One region of the Sphingomonas sp. CFBP 8765 genome, then DNA from elsewhere that is predicted to be linked to it. Evidence: predicted binding sites of a transcription regulator. Region 1 holds the regulator's gene; each other region holds the start of a gene.
The links. The regulator LexA, encoded in region 1, represses DNA repair genes until DNA is damaged. The targets are predictions, from matches to a motif close to GTTCCNCNCTTGTTCT.
Positions count from the first base shown of each region.

Region 2: a site for LexA is predicted at 3,392-3,407, ahead of IFT87_RS15175 (LexA family protein). Genes of this name have one in related genera too.
Region 3: a site for LexA is predicted at 1,344-1,359, ahead of uvrA (excinuclease ABC subunit UvrA). Genes of this name have one in related genera too.

Region 1 is NZ_JACYTY010000003.1:211,459-215,731, reverse strand. Features, by position in the region: gene IFT87_RS09600 (ComEC/Rec2 family competence protein) at 1-1,150, shown strand, start outside; gene lexA (transcriptional repressor LexA) at 1,311-2,042, opposite strand; gene IFT87_RS09590 (molybdopterin molybdotransferase MoeA) at 2,111-3,295, opposite strand; cobalamin riboswitch at 3,534-3,746, shown strand; gene IFT87_RS09585 (HoxN/HupN/NixA family nickel/cobalt transporter) at 3,926-4,273, shown strand, end outside.
Region 2 is NZ_JACYTY010000006.1:14,407-18,679, forward strand. Features, by position in the region: gene IFT87_RS15170 (Y-family DNA polymerase) at 1,663-2,931, opposite strand; gene IFT87_RS15175 (LexA family protein) at 2,928-3,353, opposite strand; gene IFT87_RS15180 (Lrp/AsnC family transcriptional regulator) at 3,974-4,273, shown strand, end outside.
Region 3 is NZ_JACYTY010000001.1:576,284-580,556, reverse strand. Features, by position in the region: gene IFT87_RS02815 (DUF4893 domain-containing protein) at 24-686, shown strand; gene IFT87_RS02810 (hypothetical protein) at 726-1,217, opposite strand; gene uvrA (excinuclease ABC subunit UvrA) at 1,370-4,264, shown strand.

The DNA.
Region 1 (4,273 bases):
CGCGACGGGGGCGATCGCGGTGATGCTCGCGCTGCCCGAATCGTTCGCCGGACCGAGCTTTCAATTGTCGTTTGCCGCGATCACCGCGATCATCGCGTTGCACGAGCATCCCGTCGTCCGTGCCACGTTCGCGCCGCATGACGAGGGCCGCGGCAGACGCCTGTTGCGGGGCGCCGCGTCGCTGCTGCTGACCGGGCTCGTCGTCGAGGCGGCGCTGATGCCGATCGCGGTCTATCATTTCCACAAGGCCGGGCTGTACGGCGCGGTCGCCAATATCGTCGCGATCCCGCTGACCACGTTCGTCGTCATGCCGTTCGAGGCGCTGGCGCTGCTGCTCGACACGATCGGGCTCGGCGCGCCGGCCTGGTGGCTGGTGCAGCATGCGCTTGACGCGCTGCTGTGGCTCGCGCGCGGCGTGGCGCATGCACCGGGCGCGGTCCGCGCGCTGCCGGCGGTTCCCGACGGGGCGTTTGCGCTGATGGTCGTCGGCGGGGTGTGGATCGCGCTGTGGCGGACGCGGTGGCGACGGATCGGAATCCTGCCCTTGGCGGTCGGCGCGATCTGGGCGCTGACGACGCCGTCACCCGATATCCTTGTGACGGGCGATGGCCGCCACGTCGCGGTCCGGACCGCCGCAGGGCTTGCACTTCTTCGCGATCGGGCGGGGGACTATGTCCGCGATACGCTGGCGGAGAATGGCGGGGTCGACGGAGAACCGCTGCTGCTGGCGGATCAGCCCGACGCGCGGTGCAGCCGCGAGCTGTGCTTGACGGATGTCGTCGCGCGGGGGCGGGCGTGGCGTGTGCTGGCAACGCGCAGCGTTTACCGGGTGCCGATCGCCGAGATGCTTGCCGCCTGCCGGCGCGCGGACATCGTCATCAGCGAGCGCGGGCTGCCGCGTGGTTGTACGCCGCGATGGCTGAAGCTCGATCGATCGGTGCTCGCGCGGACCGGGGGGATCGCGTTGACGTTGACCGCGGGGCGGATGGTGACGGTGCTCAATTCGGGGGATCGGCACCCGTGGCGCGATCCACCGACGCTGGCGCGGCCGGCGCGACGGTTCAGTGCGGGGGGCGATCAGCGCGGGGTGGCCGGGGGTGCGGCGTCAGTCCGGTTTCAGGTGCCGGGCCGGGGGTGGTCAGAGCGATAGGCTGCGACTGTGTATGTCGGGTCATGATCCTGTGAAGGTGGGGCCTCCGATTGGGAGGGCCGCAAATCAGAAACGCGGACGATGGTGCCTGGGGCCGTTGGTCACGAACGCCACTGCCTGTTGCGTGGCGGTGATGACCGCCAGCGCTCCCCGGCATTCGTCAGTCGTAGCGGCGCAGGATTCCCGACAGCTTGCCCTGGACCCGGACCTGTGCGGGCGCATAACGCTGGGGGTCATAGGCGCGGTTGGCCGGGTCGAGCCGGACCATTGCGCCCTCGCGGCGGAAATATTTGAGCGTCGCTTCGCTGTCCTCGATCAGCGCGACGACGATTTCGCCGTCGCGTGCGATCTCGGTGCGGCGGATCAGCGCATAGTCGCCGTCGAGAATGCCGGCTTCGACCATCGAGTCCCCCGAAACCTCCAGCGCATAATGCTCGCCAGTTCCGAGCAGTGCGGCCGGGACAGCAAGCATCGAACTGCCTTCAAAGGCTTCGATCGGGACGCCGGCGGCGATCCGGCCGTGCAGCGGGATCTCGACGACGTCGTTCGCCGCGATGCGGGCGGGCGACGCGGGCGTGGCGCTGGCCGTATCCGGCGCAGATACGGTGCCGGCCGATGCCTTAGCCTCCGACTTCGGCCCCGACTTCGCCGCAGTCTGTGCGATTGCCGCCTCGGGACGCTCAGGCATCCGCAGCACTTCGAGCGCGCGCGCCCGGTTGGGCAGGCGTCGGATGAAGTTGCGCTCCTCAAGCGCGCTGATCAGACGGTGCACGCCCGATTTCGATTTCAGGTCGAGCGCGTCCTTCATCTCCTCGAACGAGGGCGACACGCCCGTCTCGGCGAGGCGGTCATTGATGAAGCAGACAAGCTCGTGCTGCTTGCGCGTGAGCATAACGGTTCTCCGTCCGGAACAGACGAGGAACTTCTATGGAACACTTGCAGCTTCGTCAAGCGGTGACGTCACGCGATGACGAGGATTTCCGCCGAGTCGCCCGCCCTTGCCGCCGGCGCGTCGCCGTCGCGGATGATCAGGCAGGACGAACGGGCGAGCGTCAGCAGCATCGAGCTGTCCTGGATGGTCGAGGCATAGGCGCGACCCTCGCGCAGTTCGGCGCGCATATAGTCGGTCCGCGACTGGTTGGGCGGAAGATCCTCGCCGAGCAGCGCATGCGTCGTCTGCGGCAGGGGATCGCGCGCGCCGAGCATGTGCGCGACGACGGGGCGGACGAACAGGATCGCGGTGACGAAGGCGGAGACGGGATTGCCCGGCAGGCCGAGCAGCATCGTCCGGCCGAGCGTGCCCGCCATCATCGGCTTGCCCGGGCGCAGCGCGATCCGCCAGAAGTCGATTGCCCCGCCGGCCGCCTCGATCGCGGGGCGGACGAGGTCGTGATCACCGACCGACGCGCCCCCCGTGGTCACCAGCAGATCGGCATCGACCCCGGCAAAGGCGTCACGCAGCGTGTCGAGCCGGTCGGGGAGGATTCCGAGGTCGATAATGTCGACGGGCAGGTCGGCGAGCATCGCGGCGAGCATGATGCCGTTTGATTCCGGTAACGGGACGGGGTCGCTGGTCGACCCGGGCGGAACGAGCTCGTCCCCCGTCGCGGCGACCGCGACGCGCAGCGGGCGGCCGACCGACAGCGTGCCGTGTCCGCCGGTCGCAGCGACCGCGATGCGCGCGGGGGTCAGCCGGTCGCCGGCCCCGATCAGCCGGGTGCCGGTCGCGAAGTCGAGCCCCTTGCGGCGCGTGTTGCGGCCTTCAAAGGCGGGGCCTTCGCCGTCGAGCATCAGCCGGTCGCCGTCGCGCACTGCTTCCTCCTGGACGAGCACCGTGTCGGCGCCCGCCGGCATCGCCGCGCCGGTGAAGATGCGCGTCGCCTGTCCCGCGCCGACTGAACCGGTGAAGGGGCGGCCGGCCGCGCTCTCGCCGATGACCGTCCACGGCCCGGGCAGATCTGCGTAGCGGATCGCATAGCCGTCCATTGCCGACAGGTCGGTCGCGGGCTGGGTCCGGCGGGCGAGAATGTCCTCCGCGGCCCAGCGGCCCATCGCCGAGCGCAGCGGCACGGTTTCGGCGGGGACGCGCGCGGCCATGGCGAAGAGGCGGGACTGGGCGTCGGCGACGGGGACGAGAGGGCGCATGCGGGCTCCGATCAGCGGGGCGATGAGGGTCTTGCGCTGCTCGCACGAATGCCGAGGGGCGGAAAGCGGGCAACGCCGCGACCGGCAGGACGCCGGTCGGTTACGCGATCAACGTACGAGGTGCGGCAGACGTTGCGGTGAGATGGGACGACATGTCCGGCGGCGCGCCGCACGCAAATCCTGTCGTCAGCGCAGGCAAAACGCGCTAGCCCTGTGGCGCAGGTCCGACGCAAGCCGGATCCGCACAGATCGCGTCGGTGCCCTTCGGGGCTTGAATGGGAATGCGGTGCGGGGTTCGCCCCAAGACCGCAGCTGTCCCTGCAACTGTAAGCGGCGAGCGACACGCACGCGCCCCCTGCGACGGGGGCAGCCACTGGGCCGATGGCCTGGGAAGGTGTGCGTCGAGCCTTGACCCGCGAGCCAGGAGACCTGCCGGCGTCTGGTCGCTCTTGTCCCGGTCCAGGGGGTGGCCGAGGCACGGTGAACGCCGTCTGAGCGACGACCATGCGGCGGGGGCCGCATCGGCGACGCATGCCGGCCGCTCATGGCGTCCGGTCGGCGCGCGTCCCGGTCGTTCGCGGCAGGCCCCCGTCCTCGTCGGACGCCGGGGATGTGCCAATGACCAAGATCATGACCGGGCGGACCGCCGGTCGTTCGACGCGACACCGGATCGGCTGGATGTTCGCGATGCTGGTGGCGGCCAATATCGCCGCTTGGGGATGGGCGTTCGCGCTGTTCCAGGCGCAGCCGCTGATGCTGGGTACCGCGATGCTCGCCTGGGGGCTGGGCCTGCGCCATGCGGTCGACGCGGATCATATAGCGGCGATCGACAATGTGACGCGCAAGCTGATGCAGGACGGGCAGCGGCCGATTGGGGTCGGCTTCTGGTTCGCGGTCGGCCATTCGGGGATCGTCCTGATCGCCGCGGTCGCCATCGCGCTGACCGCGAGTGCGCTGGCGCAGTTCGAGGCGTTCAAG
Region 2 (4,273 bases), on a different contig from region 1:
TGATCAACGTCGGAATGGCTGAATGTGGTGGAATGCGGACGTTTCCTGTAGATCTGCGATATGGTCACTAGCTTCATGAGATTACCTCTAATCCTGCGCCTCACCGGTGGTTGGATCCTTGCGTGGATTACCAATGCGCTTCTCGCACCTGTGGCGGCGAACTTTCTCGAGATGCTTGGCCTCTTGATATCAGTAATGGTTGGCTGCGTGCTGCTGTTAGCGGCGGTCGGCATTGTGTTCGAAGGTGTGGTTCGATCCTGGCAGATGCGAAGTGGTAAGGCGCTGGTTGCGCAAGCAGTCGTTCCGGCGATCGTTATCGCCCTAGGCGTTCTCTTTCTTACCCATCCAGCGGCGGAGCTTTCGTGGCAAAGTCTGCATGGCGCGAGGGATGTCCCAATCTGGAGGTGGCCCTACCAACCTTAGGGTCCGCTTATGGGCGGAAGCGGAATTGCCGGCATTGGTGGAAAGCGGAATGGCCGCTTACGGGGCTGCAAGTCGAAATCCGGACGTTCCCAGTCTTCATTGCTTCATCACTAGGAAGAAGCGTCAGCGAGGTTTATTGCACAGGCCCAACTGAGCACCCGCTGTCATTTCCACAATACCTAGACCAGCGTCAGAATCGAACTGGACATAGTATTTGTGTCCGCGCTTCAGCACTTGTGGTTTTACGGTCGTTTCCCATCCCCGCGGAACTTGTCCATACAATATGATGCGGGTGGCTGGTTTTACTTCAGTTGAATCACCAGACGTCTTTCGTGGAATCTGGGCTTTGCAAGCCGGATCCGCCCATGGTTCGTGAATGACTATGCTGAACAATTGAGGAGTTATTGACCAAAAACCCCGAGGCGCGTCGAGAACCTTAAAAGCAAGTCTCTGACCAAGCAGACAGGGCTCAATGGTTATCTGAGGCTGCGAGCAACTGCTGAGAAAGGCTGCCGCTACCAGTCCTCCTGCGTACCTCATCTTAGTGCCGCAAGCGAACAGATCGGCGCGAAAGTTAGATATAATCACAATCCTCACGATGCCCTTCTGCCGTACTGTCCACAATCGTGAGGATAAGGCATGCAGGCAATGGGTGATATTTGGCGCCAGCGGCCGCTGCCCCCGATGGGCCATTGAGCGTGGTAAGGGGTCCGATTGACTTCAGCGGTCATGCCCGGTGAAGGCACGGTCTGCGCCGACGCCTATTTGCGAGAGCCACGGAAGATCAGCCAATTTCCAGCAACTAAGATGGCAACTCTCAAAGCCAGGCTAACCGGCATCGCCTGATTTTTAGCTGCGTGACACGGGTTTCCCGGTACAGGACCGATTACGTCTTCGGCACAGTCGCCGAGGACGCTGAACCCCACAACCACTAGAGTGATAGCAGAGGCAATAACGGTCCACGCTTCTGCGACGAGAGTTCGTAATATGCTAGCTCGCCACCAGCCGAACAGCGCTACGGGAACGCATGGCGCAAGCCAGATTAGCAGGACCCAAATTCCACTTTGCATGAGTGCCTACTTGCTTGGGATCATCGCAAGACGCTTGAACCACATAGTGAGGAAGCTGAACGAACGACCGCTCTCGTGCAAGCGCTTCGCAACAAGAATGGCGACATGTGGGCGTTAGTGAACGGCAGTCGATAACGGTTTGTTGCGATGCTCCGTTCGCACCTTAACTTCATGCGCGGACCGTCGGGACGTCAGCAATCTTGGTCGTCCATGCCGGCGAGCGCATTTCTGATCGCAGCTTCCACTCCCGCTTAAAGCCCTGCGTCGCCGTCACCGCCGTCCATGTGCCGAACTTGCCGTTGATCGCGTCGAGCGCGCCCATTAGGCGGTCGCGCTTCGCCGTATCCACCTCGAACAGAGTTCGCGGTCGCTCGGCCTCGGGCAGGAGGTCGTCGAGCAGGATACCGGCCTTGGTGTAGGAATAGCCGTCGCGCCACGCCCTCTCCGCCGCCCGCCGTGCTGCCGCGATCAATTCAAAGCTATCGCTCGACATGGGATGAAGCGTGACCGTGCGAGACCCACCATATTGCGGTCGATCTGGCCTGTTACGATTGGTGTGAAAGAAGGCCGTAAGCCGTGCCGCGACGAGCCCGTGCATCCGCAGTTTCTCTCCGGCTCGCAGCGCGTATTGCGACAGAGCACCCATCATCCGATCAAAGTCACATACCGGTGTGCCGAACGAGCGGGTTACCGCCATGCCCTTTCGCCGGGGTGCGACGGACTCAACAGCGTTTGAAGGTACGCCGCGCAGCTCAGCAACCAGCCGCTCGAGCACGACCGTCCCGACGGCGCGCGCCTGCTTCATCGGCATGTCTCGCAGTGCGCCCGCGGTGTGCACCCCAAGATCCGTGAGCTTCCTGGCGGTTGCACCGCCCACGCCCCAGACGTCGCCGACGGCGAACGCGTCCATAACCTCGCGACGAACGGCGGCATCGCGCAGATCAGCGACCCCTTCGAACCGAACGTCCTTTTTGGCAGCAGCGTTCGCCAGCTTGGCCAGCGTCTTAGTCTCAGCAATGCCCACACATGTCGGTATCGTCGTCCACAGACGAACTTGTTCCCGCATCGCACGCGCGTGGTCGACAAGGTCCCTGCCCTCAAATCCGGCGAGGTCCAGAAACGTCTCGTCGATCGAGTAGATCTCGAAGTCACGCGCGAAGGGTTCGCAGGCGGCGATGACGCGGCGCTGCATGTCGCCATACAGCGTGTAGTTCGATGACAGGACCCGGATGCCGTGCCGGCAGACGACATCGCGTAGGTGGTGGATCGGATCGCCCATCTTGATGCCGAGCGCCTTGGCTTCGGCCGAACGGGCGATCGCACACCCGTCGTTGTTAGAGAGCACAATGACCGGCACGCCGACGAGGCTGGCATCGAACGCGCGCTCGCAGCTGACGTAGTAGTTGTTGCAGTCGATCAGGGCGATGGGCGCGCTCATGGCACCTTGCGCGCTACGCCGACGACGACACCCCAGATCTCGACATATTCGTCGACAAGGATGTGCGGGAACCCCTCAGCCTCGGGCACGAGCCAGTGCCGCCCATCCATATGCCGAAGCCGTTTTAACGTCCGCTCGCCATGCACCAGCGCGACGACGATCGCGCCCGTCTTTGGGGGCTTGGCACGGTTCACGACGATCAGATCGCCGTCATTAATCCCGGCGCCCGCCATCGATCGCCCTTCGACCCGCATGATGTAGCTCGCCGCGGGGTGCTCCACGAGCCAGGCACCAAGATCAATCGGCTCTTCCATGTCATCCTGCGCCGGTGACGGGAACCCGGCCGGCGTGTGACACAGGAAGAACGGGACCTCGCGCGGCACTAACGCGAACGGTATTTCGTGGAGCCTCAAGATGCTCATAGGACGATTCCTTTTTCCGGCCAGCCCTTTAGAGCGCAAGAACAGAAAGTGAACAAGGATTCGTGTGACAACGCTGCCGCATGGTAAGCGCTTGAACCGAAAGCGGGCGTTTGCAAGGACATTTAAAAAGTAAGCGTCCGGCCCGACGTGTGTTGTGGCGCGGCACCGCTGCGCGAGGCAGTCGGCTCACGGGGTGGCCGCTGTGCGAATCATATGATGCTGGGGGACATGGAAGGACAACCGTCCAACCTAGCGGCGGCGGGCTACGCTACCGGAACGCGGGCTTGCGATACCACCGCGATACCAAAACGCATATTTACCGAAGCTTTAGGCAACAAGTCGCCAATAAAGTTCAAGGATTTTAATGGTTTAAGGTGGTGCCGCTTACAGGACTCGAACCTGTGACCCCCGCATTACGAACGAAGCCGTTATCCCGGACTTCCAACGTTTTTGCTCGGGAAACTCTAGAGACCCGCACCTTCTAGCCCGCAGAAATCCGTTATTGAAAGCGGAGTGCACCGGAAACGCACCGGAGGCGAGACCATCGACATCGAGCCCTGCAATCCCGGCTCCAGCGCCGGCCGATTGCCTGCCATCGACTTCCTTCGGGAGCCGACACGATGTCGAATTCACTGCCCGCCGCCACTTCCCCCCGCGCTGCTTCCGGCACGAGCAACATCGCCCGCTCGTTTAGCGAAGTTACCACCGGTATCCGCGACCGCGCACGGTCAAACTCGCCAGTGCGCCGCAACAGCCACAATGCCGGCGGCTCCGAGGTATCCCTCTGGCGCATGCACAACACGTTTCCGAAAACCGAACACAACGCGCGTATGCGCGCGGCCGAGGCGTTCGAGCATGAGACGAAGCTGCCGGGGAAGCGCAACGGTGCCCTCGGTTCGATCGGGCTCGACGTCCTGCGC
Region 3 (4,273 bases), on a different contig from region 1:
CCGGCCGTGCAAGGAGCCTGCCCGTGCGTGCGTTGATGATCCTGGCGATAGGAACGGCCTGTCTCGCCGGCTGCGCGACGCAGCCCCGGGGCGGCAGCGCGGACAAGGCCCCGGCGGTGGCGGCGGACCCCGCACCGGCCGCCCCAAACTGGACGACGATCGCGACGCCCGACGACCGCGCGCGGCTCGCGGCGCTCGACGCCAGCTGGACGCGCGCGCGCGCCGCCGTGCCCAGACGGCTGGCGGGCCGCGTCGCGGCCGAGGGTGCGCTGCTCGATCCCGCAGGCGCACTCGACCTGCCCGCGCTGTCGCCGGGCTCCTATCGCTGCCGGCTGGTCCGGCTCGGCGGGCGGGCGGGCTATGCGAGCTTCGCGCCCGATTTCTGCTATGTCGACGGCGACGGCGCGGGGCTGTCCTTCACCAAGCAGACCGGCACGACGCTGCCCGGTGGCTGGCTGCACCCCGACGGCGACCGGCGGCAGGTGTTCCTCGGCACGGTGCGCACCACGCCCGCGCAGGTCGCGCCGCCCTATGGCACCAACCCGGCGCGCGACGTCGCGGGCGTCGTCGAACGTGTCGGCCCGCTGCGCTGGCGCCTCGTGATGACGCGCGCGGGGCAGGGCGCGATCCTGGATCTCTACGAGCTGGTCCCGGTGCCGCCTGCGACGCCCGCGACGCCGCGCTGAGCTTGGAATCCTCCCCCTTGCGGGGGAGGATCGGAAGCGTCAGCCCTTTGGCGGCTTGGCGAAGTTCGCCGCGAAGCGCTCCAGGCCCGATGCGAACGAGTCGATCACCTTGGCGAATTCGGGCGGCAGCGCAGCAGCGTCGCTCCTGGGCGGTTCCGGCGTCTCGCCCGCGAACGGTCCGCTGCCCGCCGACGACGCGCCCGGAGCCTCCGGCGAAGCCTCGGCCGAGGGTTCTGGCGGCTTGGGCGGCTTGGGTGGCTCGGGCGGTGCAGGTGGCGGCGTCGCACCGCGCATATCCTTCGCCGTGATCGCGGTCGCCGCCATCATCAGCCCGGCCGCGATCACCTGGCGTCCCGCGGGCGTCCCCATCTGCCGCGTCAGCGCCGCCGCGATCCCCGCGAACGGTGCCGCGCCGCCATGCTTGCCCGCCTTGGCGGACCAGCGCGCCTCGAACCCCTCGCCTTTCGTCGCGCCCGTCTCGGCCTCGCGCTCGCTCGCCTCGCGTTCGCGACGCTCCTTCTTCTTGCCCATCTCGGTCTCCAGCACTGTATTGTACTAACAATACACTATGTAACTATCGTCGGCACCTTGGACAATGGTTCGGCGTTACCCATCTTTGCGAGCACCCGCCCGGCGCCCTCCCGGGCTTGTCGCGTCCGAACAAATGTGGAACAGACTCTCCTATGCTGACCAAGATTTCCGTACGCGGCGCGCGTGAACACAATCTCAAGGACGTCGATATCGACATCCCCCGCGACACGCTGACGGTGATCACCGGGCTGTCCGGCTCAGGCAAGTCGAGCCTCGCCTTCGACACCATCTACGCCGAGGGCCAGCGCCGCTACGTCGAGAGCCTGTCCGCCTACGCCCGCCAGTTCCTCGAGCTGATGCAGAAGCCCGATGTCGACCATATCGAGGGCCTCAGCCCCGCCATCTCGATCGAGCAGAAGACGACGAGCCGCAACCCGCGCTCGACCGTCGCGACCGTCACCGAGATCTACGATTACATGCGCCTGCTCTGGGCGCGCGTCGGCATCCCCTATTCCCCCGCGACCGGCGAGCCGATCGCCGCGCAGACCGTCAGCCAGATGGTCGACCGCGTGATGGCGCTCCCCGAGGGAACGCGGCTCTATCTGCTCGCCCCCGTCGTCCGGGGCCGCAAGGGCGAGTATCGCAAGGAACTCGCCGAGTGGCAGAAGGCGGGCTTCACCCGCGTCCGCATCGACGGCACGATCCACGACATCGACGAGGCGCCCGCGCTCGACAAGAAGTACAAGCACGACATCGAGGTCGTCGTCGACCGCCTCGTCGTCGGCGGCGAGATCGCCACGCGCCTTGCGGAATCGTTCGAAACCGCGCTGAAGCTCGCCGAAGGCCTCGCCTATGTCGACCCCGCCGACCCGGTCGAGCCGCACACCCCCAAGTCCGAGATCCTCGGCAGCAACGCCCCCGACGGCCGCATCGTGTTCAGCGAGAAATTCGCCTGCCCGGTCAGCGGCTTCACCATCTCCGAGATCGAGCCGCGCCTCTTCTCGTTCAACGCCCCCCAGGGCGCGTGCCCGGCCTGCGACGGCCTCGGCGAGAAACTGCTGTTCGACGAGGACCTCGTCGTCCCCAACCACATGCTCAGCATCAAGAAGGGCGCGGTCGTCCCCTGGGCGAAATCCAACCCGCCCTCGCCCTATTACATGCAGGTTCTCGGCAGCCTCGCGCGCGAATATAAGTTCGACATCGAGACCCCCTGGGGCGAGCTCCCCGAAGAGGTCCAGCGCGTCATCCTGCACGGCTCGAAGGGCAAGCCCGTCACGCTCACCTTCATCGACGGCAAGAAGAAATACGACGTCTCCAAGCCGTTCGAGGGCGTCATCGGCAACCTCAACCGCCGCCTGCTCCAGACCGAGAGCGCGTGGATGCGCGAGGAGCTGAACAAATACCAGTCCGCCGCCCCGTGCGAGGTCTGCGCCGGCGCGCGCCTGAAACCCGAAGCGCTCGCGGTCAAGATCGCGATGAAGGACATCAGCTACGCGACCCACCTCTCGGTCGTCGACGCGCTCCAGTTCTTCACCGACATGCCGCAGCATCTCGGCGACCAGCAGAACGCGATCGCCGAACGCATCCTCAAGGAAATCGTCGAGCGCCTCGGCTTCCTCAACAATGTCGGCCTCGACTATCTCAACCTCGACCGCACCAGCGGAACGCTCAGCGGCGGCGAGAGCCAGCGCATCCGCCTCGCGTCGCAGATCGGCAGCGGCCTGTCGGGCGTGCTCTACGTCCTCGACGAGCCCAGCATCGGCCTGCACCAGCGCGACAACGACATGCTCCTCAAGACGCTGCGGCGCCTGCGCGATCTCGGCAACACCGTGCTCGTCGTCGAGCATGACGAGGACGCGATCCGCACCGCCGATTACATCATCGACATGGGCCCGGGCGCAGGCGTCCGCGGCGGCCAGGTCGTCGCGCAGGGCACGCTGAAACAGATCCTGAAGTCCAAGACCAGCATCACCGCCGACTATCTCAACGGCACGCGCGAAGTGCCGGTCCCCGCCACGCGGCGCAAGGGCAACGGCAAGAAGCTCACCGTCCACAACGCCACCGCGAACAACCTGACGGGCGTCACCGCGAGCTTGCCCCTCGGCACCTTCACCTGCGTCACCGGCGTCTCGGGGTCGGGCAAGTCGAGCTTCACGATCGACACGCTCTACGCCGCCGCCGCGCGCGAGCTCAACGGCGCGCGCATCGTGCAAGGGAAACACGACAAGATCACCGGCCTGCAATATCTCGACAAGGTCATCGACATCGACCAGTCGCCGATCGGCCGCACCCCGCGCAGCAACCCCGCCACCTATACCGGCAGCTTCACGCAGATCCGCGACTGGTTCGCCGGCCTCCCCGAAGCCCAGGCGCGCGGCTACAAGCCCGGCCGGTTCAGCTTCAACGTCAAGGGCGGCCGCTGCGAGGCGTGCCAGGGCGACGGCGTGCTCAAGATCGAGATGCACTTCCTCCCCGACGTCTATGTGCAGTGCGACGTCTGCCACGGCGCGCGCTACAATCGCGAGACGCTCGAGGTGAAGTTCAAGGGCCACAGCATCGCCGACGTGCTCGACATGACCGTCGAGGACGCCGCCGAGTTCTTCAAGGCGGTCCCCCCGATCCGCGACAAGATGGCGATGCTGGTCGAGGTCGGCCTCGGCTACGTCAAGGTCGGCCAGCAGGCGACGACGCTCTCGGGCGGCGAGGCGCAGCGCGTCAAGCTCGCCAAGGAACTCTCGCGCCGCGCGACCGGCAACACGCTGTATATCCTCGACGAGCCCACCACCGGCCTGCATTTCGAGGACGTCCGCAAACTCCTCGAAGTCCTCCACGCGCTCGTCGAGCAGGGCAACACCGTCGTCGTGATCGAGCATAATCTCGACGTCATCAAGACCGCCGACTGGGTCCTCGACCTGGGGCCGGAGGGCGGCGTCAAGGGCGGCGAGATCGTCGCCGAAGGCACGCCGGAAAAGGTCGCCAAGGCCAAGGGGAGCTTCACGGGCAAGTATCTGGCGCCGTTGCTGGAGAAGCGGGTGGCGGCGGAATAAGCCAAACTC